DNA from 3 places in the Idiomarina sp. 28-8 genome. Region 3 is predicted to be linked to each of the others. Evidence: predicted binding sites of a transcription regulator. Region 3 holds the regulator's gene; each other region holds the start of a gene.
What was found. The regulator ArgR, encoded in region 3, controls arginine synthesis, uptake and breakdown. The targets are predictions, from matches to a motif close to ANTGAATANNTATTCANT.
Positions count from the first base shown of each region.

Region 1: a site for ArgR is predicted at 1,424-1,441, ahead of gltB (glutamate synthase large subunit). Genes of this name have one in related genera too.
Region 2: a site for ArgR is predicted at 2,066-2,083, ahead of RJ32_RS12310 (aspartate aminotransferase family protein). Genes of this name have one in related genera too.

Region 1 is NZ_DF266790.1:118,196-121,483, forward strand. Features, by position in the region: tRNA gene RJ32_RS05370 (tRNA-Lys) at 1-25, shown strand, start outside; tRNA gene RJ32_RS05375 (tRNA-Lys) at 56-131, shown strand; gene nadA (quinolinate synthase NadA) at 273-1,313, shown strand; gene gltB (glutamate synthase large subunit) at 1,452-3,288, shown strand, end outside.
Region 2 is NZ_DF266793.1:44,025-47,312, forward strand. Features, by position in the region: gene astA (arginine N-succinyltransferase) at 1-648, opposite strand, end outside; gene RJ32_RS12310 (aspartate aminotransferase family protein) at 662-1,879, opposite strand; gene RJ32_RS12315 (flagellar brake protein) at 2,207-2,911, shown strand; gene RJ32_RS12320 (HDOD domain-containing protein) at 2,917-3,288, opposite strand, start outside.
Region 3 is NZ_DF266789.1:337,049-340,336, forward strand. Features, by position in the region: gene mdh (malate dehydrogenase) at 123-1,055, opposite strand; gene argR (transcriptional regulator ArgR) at 1,243-1,716, shown strand; gene RJ32_RS01740 (Dyp-type peroxidase) at 1,692-2,657, opposite strand; gene RJ32_RS01745 (DUF885 family protein) at 2,738-3,288, shown strand, end outside.

The DNA.
Region 1 (3,288 bases), on a different contig from region 3:
GGTTCGAATCCTGCACAACCCACCACGTCGCCGATAAAAATATTTACCAGAATTTGGGTTGTTAGCTCAGTTGGTAGAGCAGTTGACTTTTAATCAATTGGTCGCAGGTTCGAATCCTGCACAACCCACCACTTCCCTGAAAACTCATTACGAAAACCACGTAGCCATACAGATGACCTAAGGGTGATACTGACTTAGCTATTAGCGTCCCTTGAATTCCGCTATAATAGTCCTCACTTATTAAGAACACTTGGAAAACAAGCCGTAGTATCATGACCGAGATTCAAACTCTGGATAGCCTTGATTATACTTTTCCGCCAAAGCCTAAACCGTTAAGTGCGGAAGAAAAGGCTGAAACTATTAATCGTATTAAGCAGCTTCTGCTTGATGAAGACGCTGTATTGGTGGCTCACTACTACACAGACCCGGATATTCAGGCGTTAGCCGAAGCAACCGGTGGCTGCGTGGCCGATTCTTTAGAAATGGCTCGATTTGGTCGCGACCATCCGGCAAAGAAACTGATTGTTGCAGGTGTTCGCTTTATGGGCGAGACAGCTAAAATTCTTACGCCTCATAAGCAAGTACTGATGCCAACATTGAAAGCCGAGTGCTCTCTTGATCTTGGTTGTCCACCAGAAAAATTTGCTGAGTTTTGTGATCAACATCCTGACCGGACCGTTGTCGTCTATGCGAATACTTCGGCAGCGGTAAAAGCTCGTGCGGACTGGGTAGTAACGTCCAGTATGGCGCTTGAGCTTGTTGATCATCTGGATGCCAAAGGGGAAAAAATTCTTTGGGCACCAGATAAGCATTTAGGCGGCTATATTGCACGGGAAACCGGAGCTGATATGCTGCTGTGGCAGGGCGCTTGTGTCGTGCATGATGAGTTTAAAGCGAAAGCCCTTCAGGATATGAAAAAACTTCATCCTGAGGCGGCTATTCTTGTGCACCCTGAGTCACCGGAGAATATTGTCGCGATGGCTGATGCTGTCGGTTCTACCTCGCAGCTTATTAAGGCGAGTCAGGAATTGCCAAATGAAACCTTTATAGTGGCAACCGACAAAGGCATTTTTTATAAAATGCAACAGTTGCAACCGAATAAGACCTTTATTGAAGCCCCCACTGCTGGTAATGGTGCAACGTGTCGCAGTTGTGCGCATTGTCCCTGGATGGCAATGAACGGCTTACAAGCGATAGAAGAAGCACTGAAGAACGGTGGTGAGACACATGAGATTCATGTCGATGAAGCTCTGGGCAAAAAAGCCATGGTGCCGCTAGACCGAATGCTGGAATTTGCAGCGACTTTAAAGTGATTTAAAAGGCTCCTTCGGGAGCCTTTTTACTTTTTGTCTATACAACATATTTGTAACAATAATAGCCCCAGTGCCTACCGAAGCTGATGCCTGCATGGTAATCTAGCTTTATTGAATAATTATTCGAGTGGTATAAGCATGGGACTTTATGATCCAGCTGATGTCCGTGATAACTGCGGCTTCGGCCTTATCGCTGATATTAATGGCGAAGCTCAGCAAGGTTTAATTTCTACCGCAGTAAAAGCGCTGGACCGTATGCAACATCGTGGTGGTATTGGCGCCGACGGTAAAACCGGAGATGGCTGCGGACTGCTACTGCAAATGCCCGAGCAGTTTTTCCGCCAGTACGCAGAAACTCAAGGTTGGCAGCTCAGTAAGAAATTCGCTGTCGGTATGGTATTTTTTAGTCGGGATAAGGATAAGCGCGAGTCCGCCCGCCACCTTATTGAGCAAGAGCTTCAACGAGAGACTTTAGCGGTCACTGGCTGGCGTAAAGTTCCGGTCAACAACCAAGTACTGGGTGAAGGCGCTAAAACCTCTGAGCCGGTTATTGAGCAGGTTCTGGTGTCGGCGCCTCCGGGCTGGCGTAAAAAAGATTTAGAAAGACGCTTGTATATGGCGCGGAGACGCATCGAAAAGTTGATGCCTAATCAGGATGAGCTTTATATTTCCTCGTTGTCGAGTCTGGTTTTAGTTTATAAAGGCCTGATGATGGCAGCTGACCTGCCGGCTTATTACTCCGATTTAGCCGATGCAGAAATGAAAACCTCGATTTGTGTTTTCCATCAACGCTTCTCTACCAATACAGAACCGCGCTGGCCGCTGGCTCAGCCGTTCCGGTTCCTTGCCCACAACGGTGAAATTAATACTATACGTGGGAATCGTCAGTGGACGCAGGCAAGAGCTTATAAATTCCAGACGCCCTTACTGCCTGACTTACAGGACGCAAAGCCACTGGTGGGACTGTCAGGCTCCGATTCTGCGTCGTTAGACAATATGCTGGAGCTGTTACTGGCCGGTGGCATGGATTTATTCCGGGCCATGCGCTTGCTTATCCCGCCGGCATGGCAGGGCGATGCCACCATGTCGGACGAAATGCGGGCCTTTTACGAGTTTAACTCCCTGCATATGGAGCCCTGGGATGGACCTGCCGGCGTGGTTATGAGTAACGGTCGGCATGTGGCCTGTAGTCTGGATAGAAATGGTCTGCGTCCGGCGCGGTATGTTTTGACCCGTTCGGGTATTCTGACCATTGCCTCCGAAGTGGGTATCTGGGATTACGACGAGCAGGAAGTGATTGAAAAAGGCCGCTTAGGGCCGGGACAAATGATGGCGGTGGATACTTATACCGGCAAAATTTGGTATAACGACCAAATTGAAGAAGAACTCAAGCAGCGTCACCCTTATAAACAATGGCTGGAACAACATCGTCGCCACTTGATACCGTTTGAACGCAGCCACGCCGACAAGCTGGGTAAACGTTTGTATGACGACGAGACCATGCTGGTTTTTCACAAAGCGTATTTGTATTCCGAAGAAGAAATACAGCAAATTATCAGTGTTCTGGCGAAAGATGGTCAGGAAGCTGTGGGTTCTATGGGGGACGATACACCGACCGCCGTGCTTTCAAAGCAGCCGCGTTTGCTTTACGACTATTTCCGCCAGCAGTTTGCGCAGGTGACTAACCCGGCTATTGACCCGATTCGTGAACGTCATGTTATGTCGCTTTCCACTATCATAGGCCGTGAGCATAATGTATTTAACGAGGCATCGGGCGATGCCGACCGGGTAGTATTTGAATCACCTATCCTGATGTACACCGATTTAAAACAGCTACGGGAACTTGATGAACAGCATTACCGGGCAACCACTTTATCGCTGGGTTTTGAACCGAAGCAGCAAAACCTGGAACAAGCCATTGAGAGTCTGGTTGAGCAGGCAAAACACGCGGTTAAGGATGAACAAACGGTTATTC
Region 2 (3,288 bases), on a different contig from region 3:
GGTATAAATAGGGAAGCGAGGCATCAGTTCAGAAATAAAGACTTTGTCGCCAATGCCACTTAAATAGTCTGCTTTAGGAAAGTCCATTGAGAAAAAGTTCTCTTCCAGCCAGTTCCAGAATGGCGAATCACCATTTTCATCTGAAACACCGCGCATTTCGGCTATTACCCAGTCGCTGAAACGCTGTTTAAACTGCGCTAAAAACAGCATACGGAAACGAGATAAAGTACGTCCGTTCATATTGTGCCGGTAGGGTTCACGCAAAAATAGAGTGCATAGCTCAGAAACACCTGTGTAGTCATTACACAAGGTTAAGGTTTCCAGCGCATTATAAATATTAAGCTTTTCTGAATGATGCACAACTTTACCCAAACGGTAATGCCAGAAGGCTTCATTCAAACCCACCGCAGCTTCAATACCACTGACACCTGCAATAGTACCGGTTTCGGTATCTTCCATAACAAACAGGTAGCTTTCATCGCCCGGTGTTTCAACGGTGTCTTTAGCGAATGCTTTTTGCGCCGCATTAATGCGGCGCTCCAGCAGCGACTGGTCTACCGGTAAGGAAGTAAAACCATGACCGGATTCAATCGCGCACTGATATAACGCTTCGTAATCTGACGGCTTAATGGGTCTGATTAGCAACATAAAACAGCCTCAGTTATTGACCGACGACCTGAGCAACAGCTTTTTCAAAGCGCTGCAGGCCTTCTTTAATGTCTTCTTCAGAAATAACCAGTGACGGGGTAAAACGCACCACATTAGCACCGGCAATCAGTACCATCACGCCATGCTCCTGACCGGCCAGCAAGAAGTCGCGCGCACGCCCTTCGTACTCTTTATTCATTGCCGCGCCAAGTAATAAGCCCTGACCTCGAATTTCGCTGAACACGTTATATTTTTCGTTAATTGCGGCCAGTTGCTCTTTGAACCACTGCTCACGTTGCTTCACGCCGTCCAGCGTTTCTTTCGTATTCACAACATCAAGTACCGCTTCTGATACAGCACATGCCAGTGGGTTACCGCCGTAAGTACTACCGTGAGTACCAGGTTTAAGATGCTCAGCAATTTCCGTTGTTGTCAGCATAGCGCCAATAGGGAAACCACCGCCTAAAGCCTTGGCTGAAGTCAGAATATCCGGCGTTACGCCCAGCTGTTCATAAGCATAGAGGCTACCGGTACGGCCAAAGCCTGTTTGTACTTCATCAAAAATCAATAACGCGTCGTTTTCATTACACAGTTCACGTACCGCCTTCACGAATTCCACGTCAGGGCTTACTACGCCGCCTTCACCTTGCAATGGCTCCATCATTACCGCGCAAGTTTTGTCGGAAATCAGTTCCTTAAGCGCGTCGATGTTGTTGTAATCCACATGCTCAATAGCACCAGGTTTTGGACCAAAACCGTCAGAGTAGGCTGGCTGGCCACCCACGGTTACGGTAAAGAAGGTGCGTCCGTGGAAACCTTTGGTAAAAGCAATAATTTGTTGCTTATGCTCACCGTGCTTTTCAATTGCCCAGCGACGCGCCAACTTTAATGCCGCTTCGTTGGCTTCAGCACCTGAGTTAGCGTAGTAAACGCGATCAGCAAAGGTGGCTTCGGTTAATTTCTTCGCCAGACGAATTGCCGGTTCGTTGGTAAAAACATTACTTAGATGCCACAACTTCTGGCTCTGTTCCTGTAGGGCTGACACCATCGCTGGGTGGCAATGACCAAGACAGTTCACAGCGATACCACCGGCAAAGTCGACATACTCACGACCTTCTTGATCCCAAACACGAGCACCTTCTCCTTTAACTGGAATCATCGATGCCGGGTTGTAGTTTGGAACCATTACATCATTAAACATTTCACGGTTTACTGTCTTATTGTCTGTCATTACTCTCGTCCTTATCGCCTTAGCGAGTTAACAAAGGTGTCAACAAATTCATCTCTAAAAGTAGCCGGCTATTATGCCAAAATTTGTGCAGTTTGTCTGTGATAATTCGGTTATAAATCCCTAATCCCGAGGGTTTACGCTTTTCTTGCATAAGATACGAATAGTTATGCTAATGCATACTGAAACCATGAATCTTTAGTCATTATTTTTTAGGTCACGAAAATGTTTTCTCCGAATTAACATTTAAGTACGCAGAATTACATTGATCTTTAACTGGTGTTAATTTAGCCTGACTTATTGAATAAATGTTCGGCAACAGAAGACGTTATGGAAAATCAGACTCCGCCCCTGAACGCCTCATCTCAACCACAGTTAAAGCTTACCTACTTACGTCCGGGCGACGTAATTGATGTTGAGTTTTCTTCGGCGACCAAGGTGCGCACCAAGCTTCAGGTTGTGGGCTTTGATACCGGTAACTATTTATTGTTAAAACAGCCGAATCCACGCACTGACGGCAGCTATGCCGATGTGTTATATGAAGGCAACCCGGTTATTGTTCGCTTGGTTTTAGAGGGAGAAGCGGGTGAATGCCTGGCGTTTAAAACAAAGATCCGGGCCGTCTCAAATATCCCGTTCAGGTTGCTGTATCTGGATTATCCGAAAGAAATTGAGAATCGCGCACTACGCGCACAGCGGAGGGTTCGAACACACATTCCAGTCGATGTTACTGCTGACGGCAGCCAGACTAACACTAAAAAGAAATTGGCCAGTGGTGTTATCGTCGATATCTCTTCTGCCGGGTGTCGAATTGTGTTTAAGGCGCAGAACCAGACAGGTAATGTCACTCATATGAATATAAAAATCAGTATTGGCTCGGGTTCTCAGAAAGAGCCTCTGACTCTTTCAGGTCAAATTATGAATCAGCGCAAAGAGCATGGAATGATAAGTGTTGGCGTGCGCTTCACTGACGAGGAAGCGCATATCGGTAAAGTGTTCGAGCATTTATTAATCGACACCGAGTTTGAGTGCTGACCTCTCTATTCCGGCACGACAATTGGCGGGCGTTTTAAGCTCACATTGTGCAAGCGAGCAACAGTTTCTGACGTTATTGAATGCTTATTGAGTAGATGTTTACCCTCTTCCAGACTGGCAAGGTCCACTTCCCGCAGCATTCTGAATTCGCAATAAGCATTAGCTTGGGCTAAGGCTTCCGCGTATTCAGATTCATAGCCTTTGTCTTTCGTTTTGCTTTGCGTAAAAGCCAATAAGTGTTTGCTTACCGGAACACGCTTTAACCCCCAGCCTTCAGCAACCAGATAGCTCACGTCTTTATCCTTTTCCAGCATTAAGTCGCGTAGAAAGCGTTCGTCCGGAGTTAAAGTGACAATAGTATTGTGGCGCTCGGGTGA
Region 3 (3,288 bases):
GGAGAAAGTGTGCAGCGCCAAGGATGGCGCTGCCCAAGCCTTACAGGGACGTACTTGCAGGCGTCTTTCGGAAGATAACCTGCAATGGCCAGCCAATGCTGGCCCGCCCCCAATGTTTCAGCTTAGCTGGCGAAGTCGATGCCAGTTTGGATGTCGCCTTTCAGGCCGTCTAGCATTTCGTCCATGCATTTTTGTTCGAATGCACTGAGTTTGCCGTAAGACAGGATTTCTTCTGCGCCGTTTTTGCCTAAGCGTACTGGCTGCGCGAAGAACTTAGCGTTGTCGCCCGGGCCTTCTACGTAGGTGCACTCGATAGTGTCCTGACCTTGCAGGCCTTTCAGCAGTGACAAGGCAAAGCGTGCTGCTGCCTGACCCATAGAAAGGGTTGCTGAACCGCCGCCAGCTTTGGCCTCAACTACTTCGGTACCTGCGTTCTGGATACGGTGAGTTAAGTCTTTGATTTCTTGCTCTGTAAACTCAACGCCTTCAACCTGAGACAGCAATGGCAAAATGGTTGTGCCGCTATGCCCACCGATAACTGGTACGTTAACGTTTTCCGGGTTCAGACCACGCAACTCACCAACAAAGGCTTCTGAACGGATAACGTCCAGCGTAGTAACACCGAACAGTTTACGCTTATCGTAGCAGCCTGCTTTTTTCAGGACTTCGGCAGCGATTGGAACCGTGGTGTTTACTGGGTTAGTAATGATACCAACACAAGCGTTAGGACAGTTTTCTGCAACGCCTTGAACTAAGTTTTTAACGATGCCGGCGTTCATGTTGAACAGGTCAGAGCGATCCATACCTGGCTTACGTGGTACGCCGGCAGGAATCAATACGATGTCGCTGCCAACTAATGCTGATGCTAAGTCGTCTTTACCGAAGCCTGTTACTTTCACGTCGGTAGGGATATGACTTAAGTCAACCGCCACACCTGGAACTACTGGCGCAACGTCATACAACGATAATTCTGAACCTGCTGGTAATTGGGTTTTCAGAAGTAATGACAATGCCTGGCCGATACCACCGGCCGCACCTAATACGGCTACTTTCATCTCAGACTCCGTTTTTGTTGGTCAATTTAAACTGCTTAAAAATGCAGAATTTGGGGCAAAACTGTACTCCTATATCAATAAAAATACAACTTTGCGCGATACACATTCAGCACTCGAATAGCGCATCTTTATGCAGTACACTGTCTATTATTATAGCACGTAAACAGCATAGGAATTTGACACTCACATGGTGCAGGACACGTTACTCGAAGCTTTTAAAACTTTGCTCCGCGAAGAGCGTTATGGCTCTCAAGGGGAAATTGTTAACGCCTTAAAAGCCGAGGGCTTTGATAACATTAGCCAGTCTAAAGTGTCGCGCATGCTGAGTAAGCAAGGAGCGGTTCGTACCCGCAATGCGAAACAGGAAATGGTCTACTGTTTACCGCCTGATTTAGCCGTGCCTTCCACCCGGGCACCATTAAGCCAGCTTGTACTGGATATTCAGCATAATGATGTGATGGTCATTATTCGCACAAGTCCGGGCGCCGCTCAGTTAATTGCGCGGTTGCTGGACTCGGTCGGTAAAAAAGAAGGTGTACTTGGCACTATTGCTGGTGACGACACGATTTTTATTGCACCGCTTAAAGTTGCTGATATTGAATTCACTCTGCGAAAAGTACGCGAGCTGTTTGCGAATCAGGCGGTACTGCCCTCTTCATAATCCGCTATGTCTTCGGCAACTTCTTTGTTCGCTTCCATAAAGCGCATTGAAGGAACAAAAAAACCTGAGCTGGACACGGCTTGTGAGTAATCTAGTAAAGGGTCGTAAGCTCCCTGTTCGTCGGCGTAATAACGGTTCTTTAGCCACTGAACAACCATTTTAGGCGAATGGCTAAAATACATTGCCAGAAGCCCCTGTTCGCGCAAGTCGCCCCAGGGCATATTCTGCCGCAATAGTGGAATAGGCTGTTCGCTACTATCAATTAAGCGACTTTTCGCAGCGTGAGTGACACCTTCTATTTTGGCTTCTGATAAACGTTCACCAGATACTTTCTCGCGTCCCATTAGCAGTTCCTGCTTTTCAGGGCCTAAGTAGTCCCAACGACGCAAGTCATGCCGAAACTTCTGTACGAATAAGTAGCTGCCGTCGACAAAGTCCGCATCGTCCTGCGCCTCAACTAAAGCGACTTTACGCTTGCGCATACCCCGCGGGTTATCCGGAGCATCGATAAAGCCGGTTAAGTCGCGGCCGTCCAGATAACGAAAGGAACGGATTTGCTCAGCCACTTCAATGTCGTAGCCAAACCATTCCATTAACGTACGTCCCGCCAAGTAGTTAGCGTCAAAACGATCACAACGAATCTGTATAACAAGATCATAGGGGTGTCTTGGCGCTTCACGGTCGCCATCTCTGAGCTCGGGAAAAGCCTGCAAGTGCAACGGGCGCTTATGCGGATAGAGAATATCCCAGTAGTCCGCCCCTATGCCAACAAAGCCTGTTAACATGCCTTCAGAGAAACGGGCGTCAAGATCGCGTAAAATTGCTGGAAAGCGAGCTAACTTGCGACGTAAACTTTCAACGTCGTCGCTCATGACGTGACAAAACAACGTCAGACCATGCAGATTAGGTTCCGCGTAGACTCCTGACTGAGCTTTATCCACCCTATTCTCCCATTTAACTGTTATTTTTGTGGGTTCGTTCTATTCGCTTTTACATTAATTAGCGTAAGAGGCATTATAGAATGCCTGTATTCGTTATGACACCGCAAGGAAAAATCATGCGTAATCTGATACTTATTTTTGGTTTGCTGGGCGTTACTGCCTGCACCACCACAGCTGATAACCAAACCCAGCGTAGCAGCACACAGCAACAGAGCCCTGCTGCCGAGTTTCATCAGCTGGCTGACACTATCTGGGAAGAACTGAATAAGTCCAGCGATACTGAGCTGACCGATATGTCACCGGAGGCGTTAGAAAAACGCTATCAACAACGCTCAAAGTGGCTCGAACAGCTTAACGCCGTTAACCTTAACGCGCTTAGCCGGGATGACCAAATTAATCATGCGATGATTCATTATACGTTAAAAAATAAAGTAGATGAGTATCGTTTTAAAGCACACTACATGCCATTGACAGCAGAGGGTAGTTTCCATAGTTCTCTTGCTTTTATGCCATCGTACACCTCGTTCTCTTCGGCTGAAGATTATCAGAATTACATTGCGAAACTGCGTTCCATTCCTCGTTACATGGAACAACAAACGCATTGGTTGCGTAAGGCGATAGAAGAAGGTTA